Regions from separate parts of the Rhizobium sp. RAF36 genome, predicted to be linked through region 3. Evidence: riboswitches for the same ligand, from Rfam matches in the RefSeq annotation. Region 3 holds a riboswitch; each other region holds the start of a gene.
The links. Region 3 has a riboswitch for thiamine pyrophosphate ahead of AB4Z25_RS16765 (ABC transporter permease). Riboswitches for the same ligand answer to the same signal wherever they lie in the genome.
Positions count from the first base shown of each region.

Region 1: another riboswitch for thiamine pyrophosphate. It lies ahead of thiB (thiamine ABC transporter substrate binding subunit); the one in region 3 lies ahead of AB4Z25_RS16765 (ABC transporter permease).
Region 2: another riboswitch for thiamine pyrophosphate. It lies ahead of thiM (hydroxyethylthiazole kinase); the one in region 3 lies ahead of AB4Z25_RS16765 (ABC transporter permease).

Region 1 covers NZ_JBFREC010000006.1:194,585-205,221, forward strand. Annotated here, with positions in the region: gene AB4Z25_RS21140 (M48 family metalloprotease) at 1-851, opposite strand, end outside; gene AB4Z25_RS21145 (ATP-binding cassette domain-containing protein) at 1,104-1,814, opposite strand; gene thiP (thiamine/thiamine pyrophosphate ABC transporter permease ThiP) at 1,801-3,438, opposite strand; gene thiB (thiamine ABC transporter substrate binding subunit) at 3,438-4,460, opposite strand; TPP riboswitch at 4,509-4,623, opposite strand; gene AB4Z25_RS21160 (MDR family MFS transporter) at 4,678-6,213, opposite strand; gene AB4Z25_RS21165 (MarR family winged helix-turn-helix transcriptional regulator) at 6,329-6,856, shown strand; gene AB4Z25_RS21170 (thiamine diphosphokinase) at 6,899-7,555, shown strand; gene AB4Z25_RS21175 (ABC-F family ATP-binding cassette domain-containing protein) at 7,559-9,382, shown strand; gene AB4Z25_RS21180 (hypothetical protein) at 9,483-10,106, shown strand; gene AB4Z25_RS21185 (ABC transporter ATP-binding protein/permease) at 10,111-10,637, opposite strand, start outside.
Region 2 covers NZ_JBFREC010000004.1:555,892-566,528, reverse strand. Annotated here, with positions in the region: gene AB4Z25_RS17900 (extracellular solute-binding protein) at 146-1,444, shown strand; gene AB4Z25_RS17895 (carbohydrate ABC transporter permease) at 1,514-2,443, shown strand; gene AB4Z25_RS17890 (carbohydrate ABC transporter permease) at 2,440-3,282, shown strand; gene AB4Z25_RS17885 (ROK family transcriptional regulator) at 3,322-4,560, shown strand; gene AB4Z25_RS17880 (sugar phosphate isomerase/epimerase family protein) at 4,595-5,449, shown strand; gene AB4Z25_RS17875 (ABC transporter ATP-binding protein) at 5,472-6,533, shown strand; TPP riboswitch at 6,575-6,671, shown strand; gene thiM (hydroxyethylthiazole kinase) at 6,724-7,527, shown strand; gene thiE (thiamine phosphate synthase) at 7,524-8,159, shown strand; gene thiD (bifunctional hydroxymethylpyrimidine kinase/phosphomethylpyrimidine kinase) at 8,156-8,968, shown strand; gene AB4Z25_RS17855 (YdeI/OmpD-associated family protein) at 8,972-9,580, opposite strand; gene AB4Z25_RS17850 (carbohydrate ABC transporter permease) at 9,647-10,495, opposite strand; gene AB4Z25_RS17845 (carbohydrate ABC transporter permease) at 10,488-10,637, opposite strand, start outside.
Region 3 covers NZ_JBFREC010000004.1:327,636-338,272, forward strand. Annotated here, with positions in the region: gene AB4Z25_RS16745 (sterol desaturase family protein) at 1-589, shown strand, start outside; gene AB4Z25_RS16750 (sugar ABC transporter substrate-binding protein) at 760-1,689, shown strand; gene AB4Z25_RS16755 (hypothetical protein) at 1,764-2,009, opposite strand; gene AB4Z25_RS16760 (outer membrane protein) at 2,189-2,821, opposite strand; TPP riboswitch at 2,963-3,065, shown strand; gene AB4Z25_RS16765 (ABC transporter permease) at 3,177-3,917, shown strand; gene AB4Z25_RS16770 (ABC transporter substrate-binding protein) at 3,951-4,889, shown strand; gene minC (septum site-determining protein MinC) at 5,021-5,767, shown strand; gene minD (septum site-determining protein MinD) at 5,798-6,613, shown strand; gene minE (cell division topological specificity factor MinE) at 6,610-6,867, shown strand; gene AB4Z25_RS16790 (amidohydrolase family protein) at 6,864-8,105, opposite strand; gene AB4Z25_RS16795 (gamma-glutamyltransferase family protein) at 8,105-9,685, opposite strand; gene AB4Z25_RS16800 (amidohydrolase family protein) at 9,685-10,637, opposite strand, start outside.

The DNA.
Region 1 (10,637 bases), on a different contig from region 3:
TGGTCACGCGCAAGCTCGATGCGCTGGGCCGAATTCGGGTGGCTCGACAGGAAGTCGAGGCTCTGGTCGGCGTCGGGATCGGCCGACATGAAGCGGCTGTAAGCGGCCATGCTGTCAAGGAAGCGTGCCGCCGAGTAGGGATCGTAGCCTGCCTCGCCCAGCATGCGCACGCCGATCACGTCGGCCTGCAGTTCCTGCTGGCGGGAGAAGGCGGCGAGACGCAGCTTGCCGCGGGCGAGCGCCTGCTTGCCGGCGATATCGCTCGACAGGACTTCGGCAACCACGCGACTGGCAATGACTTCCGCCTCTTCGCGCTTCTGGCGCTCGATGCCGTGGTTCGCGGTCACGTGGCCCATCTCATGCGATAGGACGGCAGCGACTTCGGAAGCGTCGTTGGCGAGCGCCAGCAGGCCGCGGGTCACATAGAGGTAGCCGCCCGGAAGCGCGAAGGCATTGATCGCCGGCGAATTCAGGATGGTGATGCGGTAGGACTGGCTCGGATTTTCGGAAACCGCCGTCAGGGCGCCGGCAATGCGGGCGACAAGCCGCTCGGTCTTGGCATCCTTGTATTCGCCGCCATAGCTGGCGACGATGCGCGGATGCTCCCGGGCACCCATCGCGGCGCGCGGGTCGTTCTTCTGGACCTCATCGACGATCTGCGGATTTGACGAGGGGGAAACCGTCGGCTGGTAGGACTGTTCGATGATTGACTGACAGCCGTTGAGAGCCATGGCAGCTGCCGTCAAAAGCAGCGCATGCCGTCCCCGTTGACGCAAAGCGGATAGCACGTTCCTGGAAGGCGCGGGTCTCGTCCACGTCGTCATGCTGTCCAGTCTGGCTCTCCGAATCATCTTGCTTTTCGGCCGGCTCGCCAAATGTTCGATCCGGCCACTTCCAACGGGGTTCAACAGGCGTCCATCCCGCTTCTCGCATTGCACAACGGGGGAACAGACGTCATTGCTGTAGCTGATTTCCGCATCGGTTGCATAGCGAGACTCTGCGTAATTATGGCGCCGTTGTAATTTAGCAAGCTTAGCGTGGTTAAGGAGTTCTTTCGCTCCGATGAAATTGTGGCGAAAGTGCCATCGCGGCGTGGATATTCGTCAGCCCTGCAGAAATTGCCGCAATGCGGGCGTGCTCTGATCAGCCAGATATTCGCTCAACGGCGCGGCGAGCGCAATCGCGCCATGGTCGATGAAAACGCCATATTGTGCAATGCGGCGAACCTCATCGGGGTCATGTGAAACGATGATGACGGTCGCTCCGGTCTCGCGCTGCATTGCCGTCAGAAGCTCCGCCATTCCGTTGCGCAGGCTGGGGTCGAGGGCGGCAAAGGGTTCGTCGAGAAGCAGGATCGGCCGCTTGCGGACGAGGGCGCGGGCAAAGGCGGCGCGCTGCCGTTCGCCGCCGGAAAGCGTTGCCGGAAGCCTTTTTTCGAAGCCAGTCAGGCCGACCTGAGCCAGCGCGGCCGAGATGCGGCTGCGGTCCGCCGGTGTGAGCTTCAGGGCCGGATTGATGCCCAGCCCGACATTGGTGAAGATATCGAGATGAGCGAAGAGATTGTTGTCCTGAAAGATAAGCGAGACGGGCCGCTCGGCCGGGTGACTGCCGGTAACATCATGTCCGGCGAGCAGAACGCGGCCGCTCTCCGGCGTCTCGAAACCCGCCAGCAGATTGAGGAAGGTCGATTTGCCGGCGCCCGATGGGCCTGTCACGGCAATGATCTGGCCGCGGGGCAGCGTGCAATCGAAATGGAAGGCGTGGCTGCCGAGCGTCAGGCGAACGTTCTGCATGGTGATATCAGCGGCCGTCATCGGCACCATGTCCTCGCACCTGGCCGGATGTTCCGGCGATCGTCAGCAATAGGCAAATGACGCCGAGGATCAGCGCAAGGCCATCGGCATCGTTGGTTCTGTAGCTTCCCATGCGGCTGTAGACCAGCCATGGAAGCGTGACAAAGCTATCGGATCCGAACATGGCGACAGCGCCGAGATCGCCGAGCGACAGCGCCATGGCGAAAGACAGGGCGGTCAGCAACGGCTTGCGCAGCCCCGGCCAGTCGATGAGCCGCAGCCGCGCCTGGCCGGTTATGCCGAGGCTTGCCGATAGGCGCGCGGTGCGCCGCTGATGGACGAGATAAGCCGGTTCGAGCACGCGCATGACGAAGGGCAGGGCCATCAGCATATTGATCAGGACCACAAGGACAGGCGCAAAAACAGAGGCGTCGCCGAATGGCCTGAGCGCCATGAACCAGCCGGTCGCAAGAACTACGGGAGGCGCCAGCAGCACCATTGACGAGGCTCCGCCTATCGCGGCGTAGAGGGCGCGGCTGCCGCGCTTGGAGCGCTTGTCTGCGCTGATGGTCTGGCGGGCGCGGATCAGGGCTGCTGACACGACAAGGGCCAATGTGGCGGCGGAAAGGGATATGCCGCAGCTCATCGCTGCGGCCTGCCAGAAGACCGGCTCGCCGACCAGCTTCGGGAGGTCGGCTCTCAGGCCGGCTACCAACACGGAGAGCAATGGCGAGATTAGAAAAGCCGTGGCGAGAGCGAGGAGCAGGCCATCTGACAGTTTTGCCATTGGCATTCTGCCATCGAAACGCATGGAGTGGCGTCCGGCGGTCAGCCCTTCGTCACGGCTGGCGGGGAGAAACGACATGGCGCCGAGGATGAGGCCGGTCAGGGCAATCTGCAGCAAGGACAGAGCTACCGCTCGGCCCGGGTCGAAATCAAAACGTAGCGACTGGTAGATCGCCACCTCGATCGTCGTTGCCGCCGGTCCGCCGCCAAGCGTCAGCACCAGCGTGAAGCTGGTGGCGCAGAGCATGAAGATCAGCCCTGAAATGCCAGGGATCAGGCCGCGGATCGCCGGCCATTCGATGAAGCGGAAGACGGCGCGCGGGCGCATGCCGAGATTGCTTGCCATCAGCCAGTATTCGGACGGCAGCCTCTCCAGGCCGGCGAGCATCAGCCGGCAGGCGAGCGGCAGGTTGAAGAAGACGTGGGCGAGCAAGATGCCGGTCAGTCCGTAGATGCTAACGGGTTCGGACAGGCCGAGCTTGAGCAACGCGGTATTGAGCAGGCCCTGCCGTCCCCAAATGCCAATGAGCCCGAGCGCGCCGATCAGAACGGGCAATCCCATCGGCACGGCCATCAGCCGGATGATCCAGATGCGGCCGGGAAAGTTCGGCTGGCGGGCAAGCGCCCGCGCGACGGGGAGCGCCAGGAGAACTGAGAGCAGCGTGGAGATAACCGCTTGCAGCAGCGTGAAGCGCAGGACGCGGAGAATGTAGGGATCCGAGATGATGCCGGCGAAGGTAGAACCTCCGCCGGAAGCAGCAAGCGAGATGGCGGCGATGCCGATGAAAAGCAGGATGGCGGCGAGACCGACCGCCCCGCCCGCCAGCGCATTTCGCCGTTCCGCCGCCGTCTGCAACATCAGTTGATGCTCATGGCCGTCAGCCACTCATCGATCCAGGCCTTGCGGTTTTTGGCGACATCATCCGGGCTCATCAGGAAGGTCTTGGACGGATTGACCAGCTTGCCGAAGGCATCCGGCAGCGGCGTCGATGTGACCGCAACAGGCATCATCCAGTTGTTGGTCGGAATGGTGTCCTGGAAGCCCGGTGTGACCATGAATTTCAGGAAGTCACGAGCGAGATCCTTGTCGGGAGCGTTTTTCAGCAGGCCGGCGACTTCGATCTGGATGTAGTGACCTTCGGAGAAGGCTGCGGCCTGGTAGCGGTCGGTGTTCTCGGCGACCATGTGATAGGCTGGTGAGGTCGTGTAGGACAATACCATCGGCGCCTCGCCCTTGGTGAACAGGCCATAGGCTTCAGACCAGCCGGGCGTCACCGTCAGGATGCGGTTCTTGAGCTTGGCCCAGGCTTCCGGCGCCTTGTCGCCATAGACGGACTTGACCCAGAGCACCAGGCCGAGGCCGGGAGTAGATGTGCGCGGATCCTCGATGACGAGTTTCTGCGAGGGGTCGCCGTCGACCAGTTCCTGCAGGCTCTTCGGCGGGTTCTGGATCGTCTGTGTGTCGTAGATGATGGCGAAGTGGCCGTAGTCATAGGGGACGAAGACATCGTCCTTGAACTCGCCGGGTACCTTGAGGGCGCTGGTATCGACGCCGCTTACGTCGAACAGGCCGGTGTCCTTGGCTTCGGTGATCAGGTTGGTATCGATGCCGAGAACGACGTCGGCCTTGGTCGAGGCGCCTTCGAGCTTCAGGCGGGAGAGAAGCGCCACGCCATCGGCGACGCTGACGAAATTGACTGTGCAGGCGCAGGTCTTTTCGAAGGCTTCCTTGACCTTGGGGCCGGGTCCCCATTCCGAGGTGAAGCTCTCGTAGGTGTAAACCGTCAGCGTCTTGTCGGCGGCCTGCGCCGGCGACAGAGTGACGGTTGCGGCAAGGAAAGCCGTGACGAATGATGCGATCAATGGTTTGCGGCCGGGCATGGCGCGCCTCCTCCTAAAAAGTTTTGTCATGGGGAAAAGGGCGGTGCCTGGTGTCACGCGTCTAATCCCTCCGCCGGTGTTAGCCGGATCAGGTTCCGCGGGTTGGCTTGAAAGCCTCTCAGCCAGATATCCTTGCGGATACAGGGCACCCCGTTAGAGCGTTGGCAGATGTATAGCGATGCAGGCCTTATGACAAGGGCGCAGCGCGCCCTTGCTTTTACTCGGCGGCTTCGGCCGCCGCGGCCGTGTTCTTGGTCTCGCCGTGGCGCGGCAACTGGACAGGCTTCAGCGAAAGCGCTGCAATCAATCCAATCAGAGCAAAGGCGCAGGAGGTCATGAAAAGCGGCGTGAAAGCGCTGGCATAGGCGTCGGCCACTGCCTGGCGGCTGGCTTCGGGGAGGGCTGCCATCATCTTCGGCGTCAGCTGCTCGATATCGGAAACGCCGGGGATAGAGATGCCGACCTTCGTCAGCTGTGAGCCGATAATGGCGCCGTAGATGGAGATGGCGATCGAGGCGCCGCCCATGCGCGACAGCGTGACGGAACCGGTGGCGGCGCCGACATCACGCGCCGGAGCGGCGTTCTGGACGCCGATCACAGGCACCTGTTGCGACAAGCCGATGCCGATGCCGTGCAGCATCATCAGCAACCCGATAATCGGCAGCGGCGTACCGGCATGGACCTGAGACAGCAGCGCGAAAGCGACGGCGCTGCAGGAGAGGCTGGCGATGGCGAAGGGCTTGTAGCGGCCGGTGCGCGAAATCATGCGCCCGGCAAAGAGCGAACCGCAGACCAGCCCGCCGGTCAGCATGACGAAGAGCAGGCCGGCATGCGAGGGCGACAGGCCCGTGGTCGTCTGCAGGAACAGCGCGAAGTAATTGGCCATGCCGATTGCGATGCCGCCGCCGGTGATCGACATGATCAGGAGAAGCGGGAAGGTCGGGTTGCGGAACAGCGACAGCGGGACGATCGGTTCGGCGGCGCGGCGCTCGACGAAGACCCAGGCGATGGCGCAAAGCGCGCCGATACCGATGATCCCCAGACTCTGCGGCGCCAGGATCGAGCCGAACAGCTCGCTGCCATCGGCCATCAGCACGATGCTCGTTGTCGTCATCGCCAGCAGCAGGGCGCCGGCATAATCGATCTTCGGGCGGCGGTGCGGCTTGCGATAGGGCAGCATCAGCGCGAGGCCGATCAAGACAATGAAACCGATCGGCACGTTGACGAGGAAGATCGAGCGCCAGCCGAAGAGATCGCTCATCATGCCGCCGAGAACGGGGCCGATGGCGCTCGATGCCATCAGCACGAGGCTGGAATAGCTCTGGTAGCGGGCGCGTTCGCGCGGCTCGAAGAGATCGGCATTGACGGCGAAGATCGATACCATGATGCCGCCGCCGCCGAGGCCCTGCAAAACGCGAGCGGCGATCAGCGTGTTCATCGAGACGGCGAGACCGCAAACGGCGGAGCCGACGGTGAAGATCGCGATCGCGGTCATCATCACGTATTTGCGGCCAAAGAGGTCACCGAGCTTGCCATAGACGGGCATGACTGCGCTCAGCGACAGCAGATAGGCGGAGCCGATCCAGCCGAAGCGTTCGAGGTGGCCGAATTCGCCGACGATGGTCGGCAGCGCCGTCGAGACGATCTGATTGTCCAGCGTTGCCATGAACATCGCGGTCATCAGAAACAGGAAGAGAATAAGCCTGCGGCGGGGATCCGTCACGAGCGGCTGGGAGGCAAGCTGCATATCCATGAAGACAGTTCCAATCTTGATCGCCAATTTATGTGACAAAAGCATATAAATGTCAATGACACCAGAATGACGCAGGCATATTTCCTTCGCGCAAGCCTTCTGTTATGCTCGGCGCATGAACGAGAAACCCGCCCGCATTCACGAGCTTGATCCGCTGTCACTGGAGAACGAAAGCGTTTCCAGCATCGGCCAGAGCATGACCCGGATGAAGCTGATGACAGGGCGCCGGCTGATCGGGCGTCTGGCAATCCAGAGCGTCGCGCCGGATCTCGAGCTCTCGCATCTCGATGTTCTTGACGCCGTGCGCCGTGCGCAGCCGGCCGATGAAGTGACGGTCGGGATGATTGCAGAAATGCTGCGGATCGATCCGTCTCGCGCCAGCCGCGTGGTGGCCGACATGGTCAGCCGCAACATTCTTCGCCGCGAAGCATCGCAAGCTGATGCGCGGCGCATCGTCGTGGTGATGACGCCGATCGGCCAGCGGCTGCTGTCGGAAATCCGGGCGCAGAAGCTGTCGTTGATCACAGAAATCCTCGACGGCTGGAGCGACACGGACGTCGATGCCTTCGCAGCACTCTATGAGCGCTTTATCGACGGTTATGAAAAAGCCTTCGAACGGCGCGATAAGGGCACGCCCGGTTAAGCCCCGCCCCTTTCCCTCGACCCCTGCTTTGCGCTATGGGCAATGCCCATGACCCAGACGACCTTCACGATCCTGCTCGGCGGCGAGCTGACGCCGACAGAGCGGCTGCGAAATGCGATTGCCGGCAGCCGCTTCATCGCGGCCGATGGCGGCATGCGGCATGCGGCAGAGCTCGGCGTCGTGCCGGAGCTCTGGGTGGGTGATTTCGATTCCACCGCACCGGATCTCGAAGGTGCGTTTCCGAGCGTGCCGAAGCAGCCCTATCCCGCGGCCAAAGCTTCGACGGATGGCGAGATCGCTGTTTCCGAAGCGATAGCCCGCGGCGCCAAACGGCTGATCCTTGCCGGTGCGCTGGCGGGTGAGCGGTCCGACCATGCGCTTCAGCACCTTCTCTATGCCGTCAGCCTCGCCGAACACGGTATCGACCTGTTGCTCACTTCGGGGCTGGAGGAAGCGGTTCCGCTTCTTTCAGGTTCCATCGAGCTCGACCTGCCGAAGAACAGCCTGTTCTCGGTTCCCGGTTTCAGCGAATTGCGTGGTCTCTTCATCGAAAACGCGCGCTATCCGCTCTCGGATTTCCATTTGCCGTTCGGCTCGTCGCGTACCATTTCCAATGTGGCAGAAGGCAAGGTTCGGTTCACGCTCGGCAGTGGCCGCGCGATCGTCCTTGCCCGCCCCTATGACCTTTCCGGAGTCTGATCCTTGGCGCCTCCCATTCTCAAACTGGACGACATCTTTCTGAGCTTCGGCGGCGCGCCGTTGCTGGCGGGCGCAAGCCTGCAGGTCGAGCCGGGCGACAAGATCTGCCTCGTCGGCCGCAACGGTTCCGGCAAGTCGACGCTGCTGAAGATCGCTGCCGGCATTGCCGAGGCGCAGTCCGGCGAGGTGTTCCGGCATCCCTCCTCGACGGTCCGATATCTTGAGCAAGCTCCTGATTTCGGAAGTTTTGCAACGGTGCAGGCCTATGCCGAGGCCGGGCTTGGGCCGGGCGACGATCCCTATCGCGTCACCTATCTTCTGTCGCATCTCGGCCTCACCGGCGAGGAAGACCCGAAGAACCTTTCTGGCGGCGAAGCCCGCCGCGCAGCACTTGCCCGCGTCATGGCGCCGGAGCCGGATATCCTGCTGCTCGACGAGCCGACCAACCATCTCGACCTGCCGACCATCGAATGGCTGGAAGGCGAACTTCAGAAGACGCGCAGCGCCCTCGTTCTGATCTCGCACGACCGCCGTTTCCTTGAAAAAGTATCGACGGCGACGGTCTGGCTGGACCGCGGCACGTCCCGGCGCCTCGATAAGGGCTTTGGGCATTTCGAGGCCTGGCGCGATCAGGTTCTGGAAGCTGAAGAGCTGGAGCAGCACAAGCTCGGCAAGTCGATCGAGCGTGAGGAGCACTGGCTGCGCTATGGGGTAACCGCGCGGCGCAAGCGCAACATGCGCCGCCTCGGCGAACTGCAGACCATGCGCTCGCAATATCGCGGCCACAAAGGTCCGCAGGGCACCGTTCAGGCGAGCGTTTCGGATGCGCAGGAATCCGGAAAGCTCGTCATCGAGGCGGACAAGATCACCAAGACATACGGCGAGCGGCCGATCGTGACGCCGTTCTCCATTCGCGTGCATCGCGGCGACTGCATCGGTCTTGTCGGGCCGAACGGCGCGGGCAAGACGACGCTGCTGAAGATGCTGACTGGCCAGCTGGTGCCCGACAGCGGCACCGTGAAGCTCGGCACCAATCTCGAAATCGCAACGCTCGACCAGAAGCGCGAGGAACTCAACCTCGATGATACGCTGGCCAATTACCTGACCGATGGCCGCGGCGAGAACCTGCTCGTCAACGGCGAGCAGCGCCATGTGACCGGCTACATGAAGGAATTCCTGTTCCAGCCTGAGCAGGCGCGCACGCCGATCAAGAACCTCTCCGGCGGTGAGCGCGCGCGGCTGATGCTGGCGCGGATCCTGTCGCGGCCGACCAACCTTTTGATCCTCGACGAGCCGACCAACGACCTCGATATCGAAACGCTCGACCTGCTGCAGGAAATCGTTGCCGGCTTTCCGGGCACGGTTATTCTCGTCAGCCACGACCGTGACTTCCTCGACCGTACCGTGACCTCGACGATTGCGCCCGCCGTTCCGGATGCGCCCGATGGCCGCTGGATCGAATATGCCGGCGGCTATTCCGACATGATGGCGCAGCGGAAAGGCGCGCTGGATGAGCGGCGGAGGGCAGATAAGGCTGCCGAAAAGGTAAAGGCGGAAGCTTCGCCTTCTGCCGAGGCGCCGAAGGGTAAGGGTAAGCTTTCGTTCAAGCAGAAGTTCGCACTCGAGAACCTGCCGAAAGAAATGGCCAAGGCTGAGGCCGAGATCGCCAAGCGCGAAGAGAAGATGGCCGACCCGAACCTCTTCACCAAGGATCCGGCGACCTTCAACAAGCTTGCCGCCGAGATGGAAAAGCTGCGCGACAGCGTGACGAAGATGGAAGAAGAATGGCTTGAGCTGGAAATGCTGAGGGAGGAGATCGAAGGCTGAGTCTCACGTTTCCTTGATTCGCCGGTGTCCCGGTGCGGCTCTAGAGTCCGCTCCGGCAGCCGGGGATATGCCTGCTATCGTGGCGACAAGGAATAGTCATATGTCTCGCAAGCTTTCTTCCGCATTTCTGACGGCGCTCGCCGCCGCAGTCATCAGCTTTTCAACCGTTCAGTCCAGCCAGGCCGACGATACGCAGCGTGTCCGCATTCGCGGCATCGTCGAGAGCCTCAACGGCGATGTGCTGACCATCAAGACCCGCGATGGAACCGACCAGTCGATCGCCATGCAATCGGGCTTCCGGGTTGGCGGCATCCAGCGGGCGGCCGTCGATGACATCAAACCGGGCGATTTCGTCGGCGTCGGCTCGATGCCGAAGGGCAGCGGGCCGAATGACGCGCTGCAGGTGATGATCTTCCCGGCATCGATGAAGGGTACCGGCGAGGGTAACCGCCCCTGGGATGCCAAGCCGAATACCGAGATGACCAACGCGACCGTCAGCACCGCCGTCAAGGCGATCAACGGCAAGACGATCACGCTCACCTACCAGGGCAAGGAAAAGACCATTGCCATCCCTGATGGCACACAGGTCGTCACCATCGCTTCGGCGACTAAGGACGATCTGAAGCCAGGCGCGGCGGTGATCGTCAACGCCGAAAAGGCTGCCGACGGCAGCGTCTCCTCGAAACAGGTCTCGGTCGGTCTCAGCGGCGTTCAGCCGATGTAATTCGCTAGATAACCGGTGCCGCTGCGGGGCGGCCGGTGCCGGTTTTCGGCGGTGGCGGCGGTTCTTCTGTCTTGGAGGCGATCGCTTCCAGATGGAGAACCTTCGGCTTCAGGATCTCCATATAGATCTCCGAGCGGCCGATATAGATCATCGATGTTTCCGGCAGCGCCGTCAGCAGTTTGGTGAGCGTCGCCTGCCATTCCGGCTCCAGGCCTTCAAGCACTTCGTCGAACACCACCCAGCGCGGCCGCACGAGCAGAAGCCGGGCAAAGCCGATGGCCTTCTGCTCGTCTGAATCTAGAACCTTGTCCCAGCGCGCCCGCGTGTCGAGGCGGCTGATCAACTGACGCAGCCCGGCTTTCTCCAGAGCGGCCTCGATATCCTCGTTCTTGTAGGAACCGGCCGGTTCGGGGAAGGAGAGCGCCTCGCGCAGCGTACCGCCGGGGATATAGGCGACCTGGGGGACGAACAGGATGTCGTCTGAGGGCGGCAGGCCCATCGTGCCGCTGCCGCAGGGCCAGAGGCCGGCCA
Region 2 (10,637 bases), 230 kb from region 3:
GTTGAATGTCGCCAGCATCTCATTCCTCCCAAGTGCGGCTTGACATCAAATCAAAGTAACTTAATCTAATTAATGCAGCATGGAATTGAGGAGAGGTCAACTGACCACCAGGCTGTATCCGTTGAAAATGGGGAGGAGACCCATCATGAAGAGAGCGTTCGTCGGCGCATTGGCGCTGAGCACAATGTTATTTTCAGTGCCTGCCGCATTTGCCCAAGAACTGGCGACGAAGGACAGGATCGGCCTTGCCGATGCACCGAAGTCCCTTGTCGTTCGCCTGACAAACGACAGTCCCAACAATGCCGACGCAAAGATCGCCGAAGGCTACCAGAAACTCTTCGTCGATTTCATCAAGAAGCATCCCGACTGGAAGCTGCAGATGCAGTTCATGTCGGCCGATATCGGTACCGAACAGGCCAAGATGCTCGAGCAGGCCAAGGCCGGCAACGCGCCGGATTGCGCCGCGGTCGATTCCTTCGTGCTCTCGCAGTTCATGGTCAACCATGTGCTGGCGGATTTCACGCCATACTTCTCGAAGGAAGAAGTGGACGACCTCTTCCCCTTCATCCGCGAGGGCATCACCGACAAGGACAAGAGCGTCCGCGCCTGGTGGTGGGATACCGACCTGCGCGTTCTCTACCGCAACAAGTCGATCGTCGCTGATGCGCCCCAGACCTGGGACGACCTGAAAAAGGCCGGCATCACATCTGTCGGCGAAGGTATGGAAGGCATCCTCTTCAACGCCGGCCGTTATGAGGGCTCGACCTTCGACTGGCTCGCCAACTATTGGGCACTCGGCGGCAAACTGGTCGACGACACAGGCAAGCCGATCTTTGGTGAAGGCGAAAACAAGGAGAAGTTCCTCAAGGCGCTCAACTATTACAAAGACCTCGTCGATTCAGGTGCCGCACCGAAGCGCGTGACGACGATCGGTAACTATGACGACCTGAACGCGGCGGCTGCAGCCGGAACCACCGCCCTCTTCATCGGCGGCAACTGGCAATATGCACAGCTGAAGGCCACGCTCGACGACGACGAGTTCAAGAACTGGACCTTCTCGCCGATCCCCGGCCCGACCGCCGACCAGCGTTCGATCGGCACCGGTGGCTGGACGATCGCATCATTCGCCAAGGACAAGGACAAGGTCGAGATGTGCGCCAACCTTGCCCGCGAGGTCTATATGGGCCCGGCAAACGCTCTGCAGCAGCAGCTTCCTACGCGCAAGTCGCTGTTCACGAAGTATGATGTCTTCTCGACCGAAGCCAACAAGACCTTCGCCGACGCCCTGGTGAACGGTCAGGCGCGGCCGGGTGCACCGATCTATCCTGAGATCTCCAACCAGATCCAGATCATGATGGGTGACGTCCTCTCCGGCACCAAGAAGCCGGAAGAAGCACTGGACGGCGCGTTCAATGCGACGATGGAGGCTTACAAGCGTCTCTAGAGATTGTGATCGTGGCGGCGCCCGAAAATGGGCGCCGCCGGCATTCCCAAACCCGGACAGAGAAGCCCAATGAGCCCTATCGCCATCGAGGCCGTCAGCCCGCCTCACAGCAGATCGTTCATGCGCCGTTTCGCCGGGGCACCCTTGCCCTGGATCATGCCCGTGATCATCGTCATAGGCATCTTCTATCTTTACCCCGTCATCGACGTGTTCCGCCTGTCGTTCACCAACGCCACGCTGATCGGCGACAATCAGGATTATACGCTCGGCTCGATCTCCAATGCGCTGAGCTCGCCGCAGCTGCCTGATATCCTGTGGGCAACGCTGATCTTCGTCGGCGGCAGCGTTATCGGCCAGCAGATCCTCGGACTTGCCGTCGCGGTCGTCGTCGTTCGAGGCGAAAAGCGCGGCCTGTTCGGCACGACGATCCTGCGCACCACGGCGCTTGTCGCCTGGGTAGTCCCGGGTATCGCCGGCGGCATCATCTGGCAGATGCTGTTTTCCGAAGCGCCTTATGGCGCACTGAACAGCATCCTGAGAATGATGCACCTGCCTGCCGTCGCCTGGCTCTCGGATCCGTCGATCGCCCCTTGGTCGGCACTGATATCCAACATATGGCGCGGTGCCGCCTTCTCGATGGTCGTCATGTACGCGGCACTGAAGGCGATCGACCCGTCGCTCTACGAGGCGGCGGAAGTGGATGGCGCAACCGGATCGCAGCAGTTCTTCTTCGTTACCATTCCTCAGCTGCGCGCCGCGATCCTGGTCAACATGATCCTGATCACCATCATGACGCTCAATACCTTCGACGCGATCATCACGCTGACAGGTGGCGGTCCCGGCCGTGCGACGGAAGTGATCTCGCTTTACGTCTTCAATATAGTCTTCAGAAATTACGACCTGTCGGGCGGCAGCGTTCTCTCCGTGCTGATGCTGATCATCAGCCTCGGGCTCGCCTTCGTCTATGCGTCGTTCCTGCCCAAGGAGGAAGAGCAATGAGCGGGCGCACCGGCACGCGGTTCGGCGATTTTCTGAGCTATCTGTTCATGCTGGCGATGTTCGTTTTCTTCGCCGGCCCCCTCTCCTATCTGCTGTCGATGGCGATGCGCGACCGGCGCGAGATCTATCGCGGCGTCGCCCGCTACATCCCGCACAATCCGACGATGGAAAACTTCGTCGCCGTTCTCAACAACAGCTACTTCCCCCTTTACCTGTGGAACGGCCTGAAGCTGGCCGCCCTCAGCGGCCTCGGGGTGTTGATCGTGGCGCTGCCCGCGGCCTATGCCTTCTCGCGCTTCCACTTTCGCGGCAAGGGCCTGTCGATGATGGGGCTTCTGCTCTTCCAGATGATCTCGCCGCTTGTGATCATGGTGCCGCTCTACCGCTACATGAACAAGCTCGGCCTGCTCGACACGCATTTTGCCGTCGTCATGGTCTATATCGCGCTCGGGGTGCCGCTGGCGACCTGGCTGTTGAAGAGCACAGTCGATAGCATCCCGCGCAGTCTTGACGAGGCGGCGATGATCGATGGATGCAATCGCTTCTCGGTGTTCTGGCGGATCGTCCTGCCGCTCTCGGCGCCGGGCATCGCTTCGGTCTTCATCATCACCGTCATTGCCGGATGGTCGCAGTTCCTCGTGCCTTTTCTGCTGCTGACCCAAAACAATCTGATGCCGATCGGCGTCGGTATCTTTAACTTCCGCGGCATGCAGACCGACTCGTCGATCCAGCTGCTTGCCGCCGCCTGCCTGATCTCCGTCGTACCGGCGATCGTGGCCTTCCTGTCGCTCCAGAGACTGATCCTCGGCGCGATGACCAGCGGCGCAGTCAAGGGATGAGGCCGGTCTGATGCCGATGGAAGATGAAGGATCGCGACCATGAACCAGACCGCGGGCGTCAAGCTCTCCCCCGATCTCAGCGGGGCCAATGTCGAAGATGCAGGCGAGCATAACCGCGCCGTCGTGCTGCGCTGCATCCACCGGCAGGCCCCGATTTCGCGGGCGGAGATTGCAAGACAGACCGGCTTCACCAAGCCGGCCATCGCCCGCATCGTCGACCGGCTGCTGGACGAGGGCCTGATCATCGAGGCTCGGCGCCGCCACGGTTTGCGCGGACAGCCCGCCATCGAGCTCGAGATCAATCCGGACGCGTTCTTCGCCATCGGCATCAATATCGACCGCGATCACCTGACCATCCTTGCCGTCGACGCGGTCGGCAATGTGCGTGCCCGCGTGCATCACGAAAAGCGCTACATTCTGCCTGCCGAATTCATGCAGCTGTCGGCCGACGCGATATCACATTTTCAGCGCAGCCGCCTGATCGACGACGCACATCTCGCCGGTATCGGGCTAGCCATGCCCGATTGGCTGGGCGAGATTTCGTTTCCAGGCAAGCCTTCCGATTATTCCGAATGGCTGGAATTCGACGTGCGCACCGCGATTGAAGGCCTGACGCAGCACCCCGTCTTCATCGAGAACGAAACCAATGCCGCGGCACTGGCCGAACTCGACTATGGGCTCGGCGCCGAAAGCCGCAGCTTCCTCTACATCGCCATAAATGCCTGCCCCGGCGGCGGACTGGTGCTGGATGGCAATGGCCACCGCGGCGCCATGGGCCTCAGCGGCGAAATCGGCTGGCTGCCGATTGCCGATGGCAAGGACGAGCGCGCGCAGAAGGTACGGCTGCTCGGCGAGATCTTTTCCCTGTTCTGCCTCTACGAATTTTTGGCCGAACACGGCATCAAGGTCAGCGTGCCGCAGGATCTGCTGACGCTCGATACGCGCGGCAAACGGCTGGTCTCGCAATGGCTGCGGGAGATGAGCGCGCATCTTGCCGTGGCGGTCCGGCATATCGGCATGATCATCGATCCCGACGCCATCCTGGTCGGCGGGCGGCTGCCGATCCGCATGATCGACGAACTGCTGCGCTATGTGCATGAACATCTCGATGCGGCCGACGCCGCCCTGCCGTCGCTTCACCGCGCCTCGCTCGGCGACGATGCTTCGGCGATCGGTGCTGCGGCCATGCCAATGGCGGCAGCACTGATGCTGGCATCGGCGGACGAGGTTCAACGCACCCGCTCACCCCTGAAATACATGGATCGCCTGAACAACTAGAACAGCCGCCGCGGCGGCGCATGGGAGGATTTTGATGAAGATCGGTTTCTATACGTCGACGTTCAACGACCGGCCGCTGGAAGAAGTGGTCGACTTCGCCGCTTCCGCCGGTTTCGATGCCATCGAGATCGATGTCGGCGGACATATCAAGACGCCCGACAAGGTCCGCTCTGCCGTGGCGCTGGCCCGCGAGCGCGGCCTCTTCGTCTCCTCCATCACCTATTTCGGCAACCAGCTCGACGCCGACAATGCCAAGCGCAAGGATCTGCGCTCGCGCACCTCGGAGTTCGCCCAAGCGATCGGCGAGGCTGGTGTGCCAATCTTGGTGATCTTCCCGGGACGAAACGATGAAGGCAGCGACGAGGCCAATTACGACGACTTCGCAGCCTATACCAACGGCCTGATCGCCGAGACGGCGACAAGCGGACTCATTTTTGCGATCGAAAACTGGCCGGGACCGAAGGACAATTTCGTCGGCACGACGCCGAAGGGCTACGAGGAGCTGTTCAAGCGCATTCCAGACCGCCGCTTCGGGCTGGAATTCGACCCCTCGCACTTCCTGCGCATCGGCGTAGATCCCTATCAGGCGCTCGAGGACGTCAAGGACCGCATTGCCATCCTCCATGCCAAGGACACCGCGATCGATCCCGCCGTACAGCAGGCCGTCGGCTATCACGGCAAGGGCTGGTGGCAATACAAGCTGCCCGGCCTCGGCCTGCTCGACTGGACGAAATTCCTGCGACAGGCCGTGAGCTACGGTTTCGACGGCACGATCTCGATCGAGCATGAGGATGCCGCCTACGGCTGGCCGGGCAAGGACCTGGAGGCCCGCAAGGAGGGCGAGCGCGTTGGGCTCAGCTATCTCAGAAACACCTTGAACAAGCTCTGATCGCAGCCTGGGGAGGACGATAATGGCTCATGTTTCAGTCAATAATGCACGCAAGGACTACGGCGCGTTCAAGGCCATCAAGGGCGTCTCCGTCGATATCCGCGACGGCGAATTCGTCGTCCTCGTCGGCCCGTCCGGTTGCGGGAAGTCGACGCTGCTCAGGATGATCGCCGGGCTCGAAGGCATCACCGGGGGTGAAATCCAGATCGGCAAGCACATCGTCAACGAGCTTGCACCAAAGGACCGGGACATCGCCATGGTGTTCCAGAACTATGCGCTCTATCCGCATATGACCGTCGCCAAAAACATGGGCTTCTCGCTGCGGCTGAAGCGCATGCCGCGCGAAGAGATCGACAAGCGTGTCGGCAATGCCGCCAAGATCCTCGGGCTGGAGAGCCTGCTGGAGCGCTACCCGAAACAGCTCTCCGGCGGCCAGCGCCAGCGCGTTGCCATGGGCCGGGCAATCGTCCGCGACCCCGCCGTCTTCCTCTTCGACGAGCCGCTCTCCAATCTCGACGCCAAGCTGCGCGTCCAGATGCGCTCGGAGATCAAGGAGCTGCACCAGCGGCTGCAGACGACGACGATCTACGTCACCCACGACCAGATCGAGGCCATGACCATGGCCGACAAGATCGTCGTCATGAAGGACGGCCGCATCGAGCAGTCCGGTTCTCCGCTCGATCTCTACGACCGGCCCAACAACCTGTTCGTCGCGGGCTTCATAGGCTCGCCCGCCATGAACTTCATCAAGGGCAGCATGACGGATGTGGGTTTCCGCACCGAAGACGGCATTATCCTCCCAAGCGACCGCCGTCCGGGCGATGCGGTAACCTACGGCATCCGCCCTGAACATCTCCGGCTCGACCCCGATGGCATCGAGATCACCACCGTCGTCGTCGAGCCGACGGGGTCGGAAACGCTCGTCATCGCCAGACTTGGCACGCAGACCATCAGCTGCGTCTTCCGCGAGCGGATCAGGGCGGTGCCCGGCGATGTCTTGAAGGTCGCGCCCATTCATGATGCCGTTCATCTCTTCGATGAAGGCGAGCAGCGTATCGTCAGCGGCGAGGCCCGGCTCAACTGATAGGGCGTGACAAGCCGCCGATAATTTGCGAAGACGGCTGTGTTGAGAGACAGGGGCGTTCGCCGAAAGGCGGGCTGAGAAGTACCCTTCGAACCTGAACCAGATAATGCTGGCGGAGGGAGTCGCTCGAGGCCCTCCGCAGCGATTGCCCGGCCTCCCGCGTCTTGCCCCGCTCCAAAAGGGACGCAAGATGACGACTTCGAGATCACCCAGACAATTGCTGACCGCGCTGCGCGCCGCGCCACCACTTGTTCACTGCATCACCAACTACGTCGCGATGAACATCGCTGCCAATGTCGTGCTGGCGGCGGGCGCCTCGCCTGCCATGGTGCATGCAGAGGAGGAAGCCGGTGAGTTCGCGGCGATATCAGGGGCGCTGACGATCAACATCGGCACACTGTCGCCTGCATGGGTCAATGGCATGAAGCAGGCGGCGAAGGCGGCTGCCCGCAACGGAAAGCCCTGGGTTCTCGATCCGGTCGCCCACTACGCCACTGGTTTTCGCCGCGAAACGACGGCCGTGCTCCTCGACCTCAACCCAACGATCATCCGCGGCAATGCTTCGGAGATCATCGCGCTTGCCGGCAGCGAAAGCCGTGGCCAGGGCGTCGACAGCCGCGACCCCGTCGAGCAGGCGGAAGGTGCCGCCCGCAGCATTGCCGCCCAGTATGGTGCTGTCGTTGCGGTCACCGGTCCGATCGATTTCGTCACCGATGGCGCGCGTGCTGTCAGAATTGCCGGCGGCTCGGCCCTGATGCCGCAGATCACCGCGCTCGGCTGCTCGCTGACCTGCCTGACCGGGGCCTTCGCCGCCGTTGCGCCCGAGGAGACTTTCGATGCGACAGTCGCAGCGCTGGCAATGTTTGCCGTCGCCGGCGAACAGGCGGCGCTGGAAGCGAAAGGCCCCGGCTCCTTCTCCTGGCGTTTCCTTGATGCGCTCGCGGCAATCGACGGTCCGGGCCTCGATCAGGCGGCAAGGATCAGCGTGGCGTGAAGACCTTCGACCTCTCCCTCTATCTCGTCCTCGATCCGGATCTCTGTGCCGGATACGGGCTTGTCGAGACAACCCGCGCGGCCGTTGCCGGCGGGGCGACCATCGTGCAACTGCGCGACAAGATGGCGGACACCCGGCAAATGATCGAAACCGGCCGGGCTTTGCAGCGTGTGCTCACGGGCAGCAACGCGCTACTCATCGTCAACGACGATGTCGAGGCGGCGATCGCGCTCAATGCCGACGGACTGCATATCGGCCAGGACGATCTCGCAGCGATTGAAGCCCGCAACAAGATCGGGCCAGACATGATCCTCGGCCTGTCGGTCGAGACGCTTGAGCTTGCGGCAGCCGTCGATCCCGCCATCGTCGATTATGCCGGAATCGGCCCGGTCTTTGCCACCGCGACGAAGCCTGACCATAAACAACCGATCGGCCTGACGGGACTGGCAGACCTCGTCCGCGCCTGCCCGGTTCGCTCCGTGGCGATCGGCGGGCTGAAGACCGAGCATGTCGGCCCGGTGCTTGCCACCGGCGCCGAGGGCCTTGCGATCGTCTCGGCGATCTGCGGCCAGCCCGATCCGCAGGCGGCGACCGCAGCCATCGCAGCCAGCATCAGAAAGGCATGCTCATGATCCGCAACGTCCTCTCAATCGCCGGGTCCGACCCCTCGGGCGGCGCCGGCATCCAGGCCGATCTCAAGGCCTTCTCTGCACGCGGAACCTACGGCATGGCCGTCCTGACGGCGCTGACGGCGCAGAACACGACCGGCGTTTCCGCCGTGCAGACGGTCTCTCCGGACTTTGTCGCCGAGCAGATCCGCATGGTTTTCGCCGATGTGCGCGTCGATGCGGTGAAGATCGGCATGATCGCCAATGCCGCGATTGCCGAGGCGGTCGCCGACGCCCTGAAGCCGCATCGCGGCATTCCCATCGTGCTCGATCCCGTCATGATCGCCAAGGGCGGCGCCACCCTCCTCGACATTGCTGCGATCGGCGCGCTGACCACGCGTCTCCTGCCGCTCGCGACAATGCTGACCCCGAACTTGCCGGAGGCTGCCGCGCTGCTGGGCGAGCAACATGCGGAAAACCGCGATGCGATGCAGGATCAGGCGCGCAAGCTACTGGTGCTGGGTGCCAAGATGGTGCTGCTCAAGGGCGGGCATCTCGGTGGCGCCGACAGCCCCGATGTCCTGGCAAGCGCTGACCACATCACCTGGTTCGAGGCGCCCCGAGTTGCGACGAAGAATACCCATGGCACAGGCTGCACGCTGTCGAGCGCACTTGCCGCAGAGCTCGCCAAAGGCAAGTCGCCCGAGGCGGCGGTCGGCATTGCCAAACGCTATCTTGCCGATGCGGTTGCCGCCGCCGGTGAACTGACCGTCGGTTCCGGCCATGGCCCGGTGCAGCACTTTCATGCGCTGTGGGACAAGGTCGAGTTCTGAGACTCAGCCCTTCGGCTTCCTGTTCTGCGGATAGATCGTTTCGCCTTTCGCCAGCATCTCGACGAAAGCGGCGATCTTCCGCTCCCGGCCCGCAGGCGTCTTCATATTGTGTATGCGGAACGCGAGCGCGAAGCGGTTCTGCTCGCTAAGGACAGCGAGCATCTCGCTTGCCTTCGGCTCGGCATCGATCGCCGCCTGCAGATCGTCGGGGATTTTCATGTTCTTGCCGCTGCCATAGGCACGGTCCCAGCGGCCATCGGCCTTGGCGGCCTCGACCTCGCGCAGACCATGACCAGTCATCCGGCCTTCGCTGATAAGGCGGGCGACATTGTCGACGTTGATCTGACTCCATGTGCCGTTCTTCGTACGCCGGGTGTAGCGTTGCAAATAGCTCTTCTCATCGAGGCTTTTGCGCACCGCATCGATCCAGCCCCAGCAGAGCACGGCATCGATCGCCTCGACGGGCGTGATCGATGGCAGGCCCGAGGCCACCTTGAAGATGCGGATCCAGACCTCGTTTTCTTGATCGTGATGCTTCGAAAGCCAGTCGTAGAATTCCCCGGCATTGCTGAATTCATGCACCTTGTCCGGATCGACGACGATCGGAGCCATTCGCTTTATCCCCCATGAAGCCTGCGCCCGGCCATGGTAGCGGCCACGGCGCAAACTTCAACTCGCTCAGGACTTGACCGCTCCGGCCGTCAGACCGGCGATGATGTGTTTCTGGGCCAGGAAGAAAACGATGATGGTCGGCATGATTGTCAGCGTGATGAAGGCCAACACCAGCTGCCATTCGGTGCCGAACTCGCCGCGATAGACCATGATGCCGAGCGGCCAGGGATATTTCGATTCCGAATTGAGCATGATCAGCGGCAGGATATAGCTGTTCCAGCTGCCGACGAAGGAGATGATGCTGACCGTAGCGATGATCGGCCGCGACAGCGGCAGCGAGATGTACCAGAAGAAGCGCAGATAGCCGCAGCCATCGACGAACGCGGCCTGGAACAATTCTTCCGGGAGGTTGCGAAAATAGTTCCTGAACAAGAGAATGCTCATACCAAGGCCAAAAGCCACCTGCGGCAGCGCCACGCCCCAATAGGTATCCAGCAGCCCGAGATCGCGGATGCGGATGAAGAGCGGCAGGATGGCGGTGGCGGCCGGGAACATCAGCCCGAGCAGGAAATAATTCAGCAGGAACGACGAGCCGAAGAAGCGCACATGCGCGAAGGTGAAGGCCGCCATCGACGAGACGATCAGCGTCAGCGACACTGTCAGCACCGCAATGACCAGCGAATTGAAGATCTGCAGCCAGTAGCGCTCGCCGAAAAGGATGTCAGTATAGTTCGACCACTGCCATGCGGCCGGCAGGCCGAACGGATTGACGCGCAAATCCCCCAGCGTCTTGAAGCCGCCAAGCGCCGTTGTCAGCAGCGGAATGAGCACGAGGGCGGCGATCAGCGTCAGCGAGACGTAGAGATAGACTTTCGTCCCCGTTTGCATGCGAATGGTGTCGGTCGTGTCAGTCATTGCGCATGAAAATCCTTTTGTAGCCAAAGGCGAGCGTCACGCAGATGATGAACAGCACGACGCCGACGGCGCTGCCGAGGCCGACCTGCATGCGCATGACGCCGTAGGTGTAGAGGAAGGTGACCATCGTCTGCGTCGAGTT
Region 3 (10,637 bases):
TTTCGAGGTGCTCACGCTGTGGGCCTTCGCCAATGGCATCATTCCCTATGTCTCATTCGCCGAGCATCCGGTCTATTGCGCCGTGGTCATGCTCTTGATCCCTACATTCCGCGACCTGCATTTCTATCTGGTCCACCGGCTGATCCACTGGCCGCCGCTCTATCATGCCGTCCACAAGCTGCATCATAACAACGTCAATCCCGGCCCCTGGTCAGGTCTTGCCATGCACCCGATCGAGCACCTGCTGTATTTCTCCGGTGTGCTCATCCATTGGATCGTTCCGTCGAATCCGGTTCATGCGATCTTCCATTTGGCGCATGCCGGTCTTGCACCGGCACCCGGCCATGCCGGCTTCGACAAGATCGTCGTCGGCGAGGAAAGCGCCATCGATACGCACAGCTACGACCATTACCTTCACCACAAATATTTCGAGTGCAACTACGCCGATGGCGTGATCCCGCTCGACAAGTGGTTCGGCACATTCCACGACGGCTCATCCGAAGCGCAGGAGCGCATGGACAAGCGGTTCATGGAGCAGGCCAGGCGCCGCGCAGAAAAGAAGGCGCGCCGCGAACAGCAGGCTGGCTGATCCTCCCAGGTGAACGACCCGCAGGCCCGGCTTCTCCGCCGGGCCTTTTGCTATCCGGTTCCCCTGCAAATGAGGGATTTTCATCAATTTTTCCGCGGACCGCGCGATCTTCCCCGGCTAACGTTTTCGTGCGGCCGGCTGGCGCCGCCTTATCTCTGGGAGGAGAGAACATGCTGAAATTGCTGACCACCAGCGCGGTTGCCCTGGTGCTTGCTGCGCAGGCGCACGCGGCCGATCGTATCGGTGTTTCGATGGGGACGCTCACCAACAATTTTCAGACGCTGATTGTCAACGGCATGCAGGATTACGCCAAGTCCGTCGGTGTCGAGCTGCAGATAGAGGATGCGACGACGGACGTCAACAAGCAGCTCGACCAGGTCAAGAATTTCGCGGCCGGTGGCGTCTCGGCCATCATTGTCGATCCCGTCGATTCCGATGGCACGCCGGCTCTCAGCAAGGTCGCCGAGGATGCTGGCATCCCGCTGATCTATGTCAACGTTCAGCCGACCGATCTTTCGACGCTCGGCAAGCAGCAGGCCTTCGTCGGTTCCAACGAGGCCGAATCCGGCACGCTGCAGACCAAGGAAGTCTGTCGTATCTTGGGCGGCAAGGGCAATGTCGTCATCATGATCGGCGACCTGACGAGTCAGGCCGCACGTCAGCGCACTCAGGACGTCCATGACGTCATCGCGACGCCCGAATGCAGCGGCCTGAAGGTCGCTCAGGAGCAGGTCGGCAACTGGAGCCGCGTTAACGGCGCCGATCTGGTCTCCAACTGGCTGACATCGGGCTTGGAGTTCGATGCCGTTCTTGCCAACAACGACGAGATGGCGCTCGGCGCCATCGCCGCATTGAAGAATGGCGGCGCATCCACGGACAAGATCATCGTCGCCGGTATCGACGCCACGCCGGAGGCCCTTCAGGCGATGAAGGCGGGCGATCTGAAGGTCACGGTCTTCCAGGATGCCAAGGGTCAGGGCAAGGGTTCGATCGATGCGGCGCTCAAGGCGATCAAGGGCGAAAAGATCGACCGCGAGGTCTGGATCCCGTTCCAGCTGGTGACGGAGAAGAACATGGCGGACTTCGAACATCTGAACTGAGGCGCGGCTCGCCTCACGGGCCGCGTCATGAAGGCCACGCAGCGCTAACCCGCTCGTGGCCTTTTCACGCGCTCTCAGGTGGCAGGAAGCGGTTCGCTGATGACGACGAAATTGGCGCAGGAATGCTCGACATTGGCAATGCGGATGCGCAACTCGCGCCGCGATGTCAGCAGGAAGAGAAATACTTTCTTGGCGCGCTGTGCCCGCCGCAGGATCTCCTCGCCGCCAAACAGCAGGCCATCACGCTCGCCGAGTTCGAAGGCCACGTGCTCGCTGTAATTCTCGTCCGTAATGGTGATTGTCCCGAGACCCGACAGCATTGTGAGCATTCCTCATCATGAGGAATGACTTTTGTCGAAGTCCTAATTTAGTGCAACACAGCGTTCCGGTTTTCCACGGCGATGTTGGGACAGGCAAGCGTGATTTTCAGCCATGATCTATCCACGCGCCACGCCGGTTAAGGCGTGCGCGCCCACGCTCGCACATTGATCCCGTTCACTCAGAACTTGACGCCGACGCCGATCATGATCGTGTTCTGGTTCAGATCGAAATCACCGCCCGCCGCACCGCCGAAGTTGCCGCTGCCGTAGTCGGTATAGCGATACTCGCCGCGGGCAAAGATGTTCTGGGTGAAGGCGTAGTCGATACCTGCGCCGATCGTCCAGCCGTTCAGCGTGTCGGAAACATCTGAAGCCCCGGTCGGATGACCTTCTGCCCGTGCGATCGCCCAGCCGGCGGTTCCGTAGAGCAGGGCGTTGTCGAAGGCATAGCCGACGCGGGCGCGGACCGAGCCCTGCCATGTCGTCTCGACGGAGCCAAAGGCCGTGTCCTCTTCGTTCCAGTTATGGAGGACATCGCCTTCGACGCCGATCACCCAGTTATTGTCGAACTGGTAGTTGTAGCCGGCAAAGCCGCCCAAGATTCCGCCGTTGGCGTCGACATTGGATGCACCGTCAGGATCGAAGGTCGTCCAGCTATAGCCACCCTCGGCACCGATATACGGGCCAGACCAGGTGAAAACCGGCGTTATCGCCTCCGGTTCGACCGGCGCAGGCGGTGGTGTCAGGTCCGCGGCCTGGGCTGATATTCCCGCCAGCGAAGCAGCAAGAACGGTGAGAATAGCGAATTTCATATTCGGTCTCCCTAAATTGCATGACTGTTAGATAGGTAGCCCCGGGCCAAAAGTCTCTAGCCCTTTCGATCACAAATGCCTGCGCGCCGCGCAGGCGGCGGATCCACCATTGACAGTCCTTTGAAAACGCGACAGTTTCCCGCCCATTCCGAGGGGAGCATCTGACGATGCTGAGATGGCGCTGAGCTGGACCCTTGAACCTGATCCGGGTCATGCCGGCGTAGGAACGGAACAAGATGCCGCCGGTATCTCCCTTCGTCTTCGCTTTGCCTGGATCTCCATTGCCGTCTGGAGGTCGCTTCGCCATGTCTGTTCTGCTGCGCTCACGTCCTTCAGTTCTCGCCAAAGCCTGACGATGCGCCTTCTCAACGCTCTCTATGGTGCAGTCTTGCTGCTTGCGATCTGGCAGGCGGTCATCTGGCTGTTTGCGCCGGCGCATTTCATCCTGCCTTCGCCGCTGTCGGTTGCTTCGGTCTTTGTGCGGCAGCCGCTGTTCCTGCTGGAGCAGAGCCTGACGACGGCGCTCGAAATCGTGCTGGGATCCCTCTGCGGAGCGATCTCCGGTGCGGCGGCGGCCTTCGTGCTTGCGGTTGTTCCGGCCGCCGGTGCGCTGGTGTGGCCGCTGGTGCTGATCCTGCAGGCCTTCCCGGTCTTTGTGCTGGCGCCGATCTTGGTCATCTGGCTCGGCTTCGGCATGGCCTCCAAGGTCGCCATGGCAACGATCATCATCTTCTTTCCTGTCGCTTCGGCTTTTGCCGACGGGCTGCGCCGGACCGAGCGCGATATCCTCGATGCCGTGTCGCTGACGAATGCCAGCCACTGGCAGACGCTGGTGCGCATCCGGATGCCGCTTGCCGTTCCGGCCCTCGTTTCAGGTCTGAGGATCGCCGCCCCGCTGGCGCCGCTCGGCGCCGTGATCGGCGAATGGGTCGGCGCCTCGGCGGGCCTCGGCTTCGTCATGGTCCAGGCCAATGCGCGCATGCAGACCGACATGGTCTTTGCCGCCATGGCGGTGCTGGCAGCGATGACGCTGATCTGCCGGGTGGTGGTCGACAGGCTCACCTCCGGCTTGACGCCGTGGGCAACGACTCGCTGAACGATTTTCAAACTGCACATTCATGGAGCAAACATGCTGCGTCTGATATCCGCCACCTTCCTCGCCCTTGCGGCGCTCGCTTCGCCGTCGCTTGCCAACGACAAGCTGACGGTGATGCTGGAATGGTTCGTCAACCCCGACCACGCACCGCTGGTCATCGCCGGGCAGAAGGGCCTGTTTGCCGCGCAAGGGCTCGATGTCGAGCTCATCCCGCCGGCCGATCCCTCGGCGGTGCCGCGGCTGATTTCCGCCAAGCAGGCTGATATCGGCATCCACTACCAGCCCAACCTCTACCTCGACCACGAAGCCGGATTGCCGCTGGTGCGCGTCGGCACGCTGGTCGAGACGCCGCTCAACACCGTCACCGTGCTTGCCGACGGGCCGATCAAGAGCCTTGCCGATTTGAAGGGCAAGAAGGTCGGCTTTTCCGTCACCGGCTTTGAAGACGCGATGCTGAAGCGGATGCTGGAAAATGCCGGTCTCACGAAAGAAGATGTCGAGCTGGTCAACGTCAATTTCGCCCTGTCGCCATCGCTGATCGCCGGCAAGGTCGATGCCAATGTCGGCGGCTTCCGCAATTTCGAGCTGACGCAGATGAAGCTTGAAGGCCATGAGGGCAAGGCATTCTTCCCGGAAGAAAATGGCGTGCCGCCTTATGACGAGCTGATCTTCGTCACCCATCGCGATTCGATCGCCGATCCGCGGCTGCCACGTTTCCTCGCGGCCGTCGAACAGGCCTCGATCTTCATCACCAATCACCCCGAGGACGCCTGGAAGCTGTTCGTCAAGGCCTATCCTGCTCTCGACGACGAACTGAACCGCACGGCCTTCTTCGATACGCTGCCGCGCTTCGCCAAGCGTCCCGCAGCGCTCGATACCGGCCGCTACCAGCGGTTCGGTGCCTTCATGCAGGAGATGGGTCTGGTGAAGACCGCACCTGCTGTTGCGGACCTCGCCGTCGAGGTAAAATAGGCCTGTGGCGGCCCTGCCACGGCGCCGTGCAAATACCCCCGGCCGTTAACTGAACGTTGCGGCCGGGGCCTCGCGTTAACTATTTGTTAACCACGAAGCAGCTACACCGAAGCAATCAAAAATTAACCAAGATTGCTAATGTGTTAACCGACGCGCGCTCCATCCGTATCAAAGGCCGTTCGTTCCTGGCGGTCGTTTTGACGCCCGATCTGCCCTTCGATGAATGGCTGGTCCGGCTCGACGATCTGGCCAAGCGTTCGGCAGGCTTTTTCCTGGGAAGGCCGGTTGTCCTCGATGTCGCCGACCTCCAGGCGAACCGGGCTCAGCTGAAGTCGATGATCGCTTCGCTTGGCGAACGCGGCGTCCGGATCATGGGCATCGAAGGCGCGCGGCCATCGCAGCTCGACGCCACCATGCCGCCGGGCATGAGCGGCGGTCGCCCGGCACCCGATGTCGATGTCGCCGACGTGCCGCAGGCAAAGGAGCCGACGCCGAAGGGCGAGGCGCAGGTGCAGGCCACCGCGCCCGTTCAGGTAACGCGCGCCACGTTGTCATCGATGGTTCTGCACGAGCCGGTGCGTTCGGGCCAGTCGATCATCTTCCCGGAAGGCGACGTGACGATCATCGGATCGGTCGCTTCGGGCGCCGAGATTATCGCCGGCGGCTCGATCCATATCTACGGCGCGCTTCGCGGCCGGGCGCTGGCAGGTTCGGTCGGCAACTCGTCGGCCCGGATTTTCTGCCGCAAGCTGGAAGCGGAACTGCTGGCGATCGACGGCATCTACAAGACGGCAGACGATCTGCCTGCCGAACTGCGCGGCCAGCCTGCGCAGCTCTGGCTCGAAAACGACGCGATCCTCGCATCGCGGCTGATTTAACGGACGAATGGTTAGGACAGGAGAGGGGATATGGGTAAAGTCATAGTTGTTACCTCGGGTAAGGGTGGCGTTGGCAAGACGACCTCTACGGCCGCACTCGGCGCCGCACTGGCGCAGCGCAACGAGAAGGTCGTCGTCGTCGATTTCGACGTCGGCCTGCGCAATCTCGATCTCGTGATGGGCGCCGAGCGCCGGGTCGTCTACGATCTGGTCAACGTTATCCAGGGCGATGCCAAGCTCTCGCAGGCGCTGATCCGCGACAAGCGGCTGGAAACGCTGTTCCTCCTGCCGGCCTCGCAGACGCGCGACAAGGATTGCCTGACCGCCGAGGGCGTCGAGCAGGTCATCAACGATCTGAAGCGCAATTTCGACTGGATCATCTGCGACAGCCCGGCCGGCATCGAACGCGGCGCGACGCTCGCCATGCGCCATGCCGACATCGCCGTCGTCGTCACCAACCCCGAGGTTTCCTCGGTTCGCGACTCTGACCGCATCATCGGCCTGCTCGATTCCAAGACGGCGAAGGCCGAAAACGGTGAGCGGATCGAAAAGCACCTGCTGCTGACCCGCTACGACGTGACCCGTGCCGAGCGTGGCGACATGCTGAAGGTCGATGACGTGCTGGAGATCCTCTCGATTCCGCTGCTCGGCATCATTCCGGAGAGCATGGACGTCCTGCGCGCTTCCAATATCGGTGCGCCGGTGACGCTTGCCGATCAGAACACGGCGCCGGCAAAGGCCTATTTCGAAGCCGCCCGCCGCCTGGCAGGCGAAGTGGTGCCGGTTACGGTACCTGGCGAGAAGCGCGGCCTGTTCGGCAAGATCTTCGGACGGAGGGCAGCATGAACGTGTTCAACTTCTTCCAGAAGAAAAAGTCCGCGCCTGTTGCCCGCGAGCGGCTGCAGCTTCTGCTCGCCCATGAGCGCATCACACCCGGGGCCGACCTGGTCTCGATCCTGCGCGAGGAAATCCTCGCGGTGATCGCCAGGCATGTGGAAATCGACGGCGACCGGCTGCAGGTGAAGATCGACCGCGGCGAGCATGTCTCGGTGCTGGAGATCGACGTCGAAATTCCGGCGAAGGCAGCGCAGGCGGCTTAAGCACGCAAGATGCTCGGCCTTGGTGCCTCGAAAGTCCTGCGCCCGCGTTTGCATCCAAAGATGACGCGGGCGTTTTCGCGGATCGCCTGTTCCCGGTCTATGCAATCGATCAGGATGATATCGGCCGGCGCGCCGATTTCGATCGGCTGCTCATCCCTGCCCATGATCCGCGCTGCCGAGGTGCTGATCATCTCGAAGGCCAGCTGCATGTCGCCGCGCCGCGAAAGCTGCGCGACATTGGCATAGAGATTGGCCATTCTCAGCAGCGACGCATCGCCATAGGGCGTGAAGGGATTGAGGATATTGTTGCTGGCGATCGAGGTCAGCACCCCCTCGGATGCCAGCAGATGGGCTGGTGCCACGCCGCGCGGCACCAGCCGGTCATGATCGCGGCCATTCAGAAAAAGATCGGTGGAGGGCAGGACCGTGACGGCAATGCCCGCAGCCTTCAATTGCCGTGCGAGCAACTGAACGTCGTCCGGCGACATCGCGGAGAGGCTCGTCATGTGGCCGAGCGAGACACGCCCCTGATAGCCGCGGCGCACCGTCTCTTCGATGACTGCGGGTAAATTGGTCTTTTCCGGCGAAAGATCGAAATCGAGATGGAAATCGACGGCCGTGCCATGCTTCTCCGCCAGATCGAAGATCATCCGGATCTGGCCCTGCGGATCGGGGTCGATATAGGGCGCTCCGCCGACGAGGTCGGCTCCATCCGAGAGCGCCGCGTCGAGCATTTCAAGCGTCTGCGGCTCGTTTGTCAGTCCGTCCTGTGCGAAGGCGCAGATCTCGATATCGATCGCGAAGGCATAGTCTTGGCGGATCTGCTTGATCGCCTCGAAGGAGCGCATGCCGGCGCGCGGATCGGTCTCGACGAAGGTTCGCATGCGCATCGTGCCGTTGACGATCGCCTTTTCGACGACGCGCGCTGCGCGGGCATAGACGTCCTGCTCGGTGAAATCGGCCTTGGCTTTCGCCGTTTCGCTGATCGCCTCTCCCAGCGTTCCCTCGCATATGCTGCAGCGATCGAGGATGCAGGCCTTGTCGAGATGAACGTGGCTATCGGTAAAACCGCGGCTGGCAAGAGCGCCCTGCGCATCCGTCGTCTCGATGGCCTCGCAGACGAGGTTCGCACCGATCGCGGCGATGCGCTCTCTGGCGATGCCGATATCGACAGGCCTATCGAAACGCTCGAGGCGCGCATTGCGGATCAGCAGATCGAAAACGGGCGTGCTCATCATCAGAGACCGATCGCCCCGCCATCGCTGCGCGGATCGTGCGCGCCGGTGATCGCCTTGTCATCACCGATGCAGATGATCCCGGCCTGGCCGCCGATCTGGCTGAGGGCATCGATGCTGCTGACCTCGTGGCCGAGCGCCCCCAATTTTTCCAGCACCGAAGCGCCGGCATTGGCTTCGATCTTCAGACTGTCCCTGGCGTCCGAGAAGGTTCGTCCGAGCAGGAAGCGCGGTTGCGACAGGGCAGCCAGCGGGTCGAGCCCATGGTCGATGAGCAGCGACAGCAGCAGCGCCAGCGTCTGCGGCTGACCGTCGGCGCCCTGCGTGCCATAAAGCAGACGCGGGCGGCCATCCTTCAGCGCCATGCCGGGGTTCAGCGTATAGAACGGGCGCTTGCCGGGTCTCAGATGGTTCGGGCTTGCCGGATCGAGGCTGAAAGCCGCACCGCGGTTCTGCCAGAGAATCCCGGTGTCACCGGCAACCACGCCGCTTCCCCAATCGAAATAGATACTCTGCAGCATCGAAACGCTGCGCCCTTCGGCATCGACGGCAGCCAGGAACGCCGTGTCGCCGTGCTTGTATGGCTGCGGCCATGGTATCGCATGGCCGGGGTCGATCACCTGCGCTTTCGCCGACAGCCACCCGGGCGCCAGCAGCCGCTGTGGGTCGATGGCGGCGAAGAGCGGATCGGCAATCGCTGGCCGGTCGAGAAAGGCCTGCTTCACCGCCTCGACGAGATGATGATAGAAATTCGCTTGCCGGTGATCGAAGCCGGCCATCGCGAACTCGCCAAGCACGCCCATAATGCCGAGCGTCGTGATGCCTTGCGTCGGCGGTGGCGGGGCGAACAGCGTCAGGCCGCGGTAGGGGAGAGACAGAGGTTCGCCGGCGATCGTCCGGGTGCTGGCGAGATCGCTGGCTGTTACCGGCGACCCCGCTTCGGCGAGGCCCAAGGCAATACGGCGGGCGAGGGCGCCTTCATAGAACTCTCGTGGACCGTTCTCTGCGATGGCGCGCAGCGTTGCCGCCAGGGCCGGCTGGCGCTGGATGCCGTCATCAGCAAAGAGCGCCGAAAATCCGGGCCACGACGCCAGTTCGCCCTTGCGGAATTGGTGCCAGAAGCGCTGCGAAGGGCTGACAGGAAAGCCGTTCTCGGCAAGCGCGATGGCATCGTCCAGAAGGGCGGCAAGCGTTTCACTCCCGCCCCATGCCGTACCCGAATGATCGAGCAGGTGTTCCCAGCTGTCGACCAGACAGGCGCTGGTCAGCACCGACAACGGACCGCGGAGCGGCATATCGGTCAGCGCCGGCAGATGTTCGGCCGCCTGCCCGATGCCAAGAAAGGTCGTGGCCTTGCCCGAGGCGTCGGCGATCATCCAGATCGCATCGCCGCCAAGGCCGCAGAAATGCGGATAGACGACGGACAGCGCAGCGCCCGCAGCGATGATCGCCTCGATCGCGTTGCCGCCGCGCTTCAGAACCTTTTCTCCCGCCTCCGCCGCAAGCCAGTGCGGTGCCGTCACCATCGCCGTCTGCGAGGTCGCGTTGAAGCTCTGGCTCTGGCGGCGTCCGGCGGCCGACATCAGCGGATCACCGCCCCGCCCTGGGCCACCAGCCGGCCAGCCTTGAACACCTTGCGGTTCTTCGGCACGCTAACGACGGCCTGCGGTATGTGTGGCGCCTCCAATGTCACGAAATCTGCTTTGGCGCCGATCTCAAGCCCGTAGCCTTCAAGGCGGAGCGCCTTGGCACCCGCGGCGGTGACGACATCGAAGGCCGCGGTGAGTTCATCGTCGTTGTAGAAGCCGGAGCGGTAGCCGATGATCTCGGCACGGCGCAGCATGTCGCCATCGCCATAGGGCCACCAGCTGTCGCGAATGTTGTCGCTGCCGCTGAAAACCGTCACGCCTGCTTTGCGCAGCAGCGCGACTGGCGGAAAATTGTGATTGCCCGGCGCATTGGTCATGATCGAGACGCCGCTTGCGGCAATCAGATCGGCAACCTTGCGTGCTGCGTCCGGCGCAAGATCACCAAGCCCGTATGCGTGGCTGACCGTGACGTGGCCGTCCATGCCAAGTGCGCTCGTGCGGGCGCAGATCTCCTCGATGGTGAAAAGCCCGAGCGTGCCGGCGTCATGCAGATGGATATCGATATCGACGCCGCGTTTCTCGGCAATGCCGAAGACGACGGCGAGGTGGGCGGTGACGTCGCGGTCGAAGCTTGCCGGATCGAGGCCGCCAATCAGGTCGGCGCCGAGGCCGATCGCGGCGTCGAGTAGCTCGGGGGTGCCGGGGCTCTTGAGGATACCGCTCTGCGGGAAGGCGACGAGCTGGATATCGATCAGATCGCGATACTCTTCGCGAACTTTCAGAATGGTCTCCAGCGACCTCAGACCGACCGAGCCGTCGACCATGACATGGCTGCGCATCGCCGTCGCGCCATTGGCGATGCAGAGATCGAGCTGGTTGCGCGCCCGCTCCGCCATCGGCGCGGCCTGCGCCATGTTTTCGGCCTGAAAAGCGACACGCTGGTGGA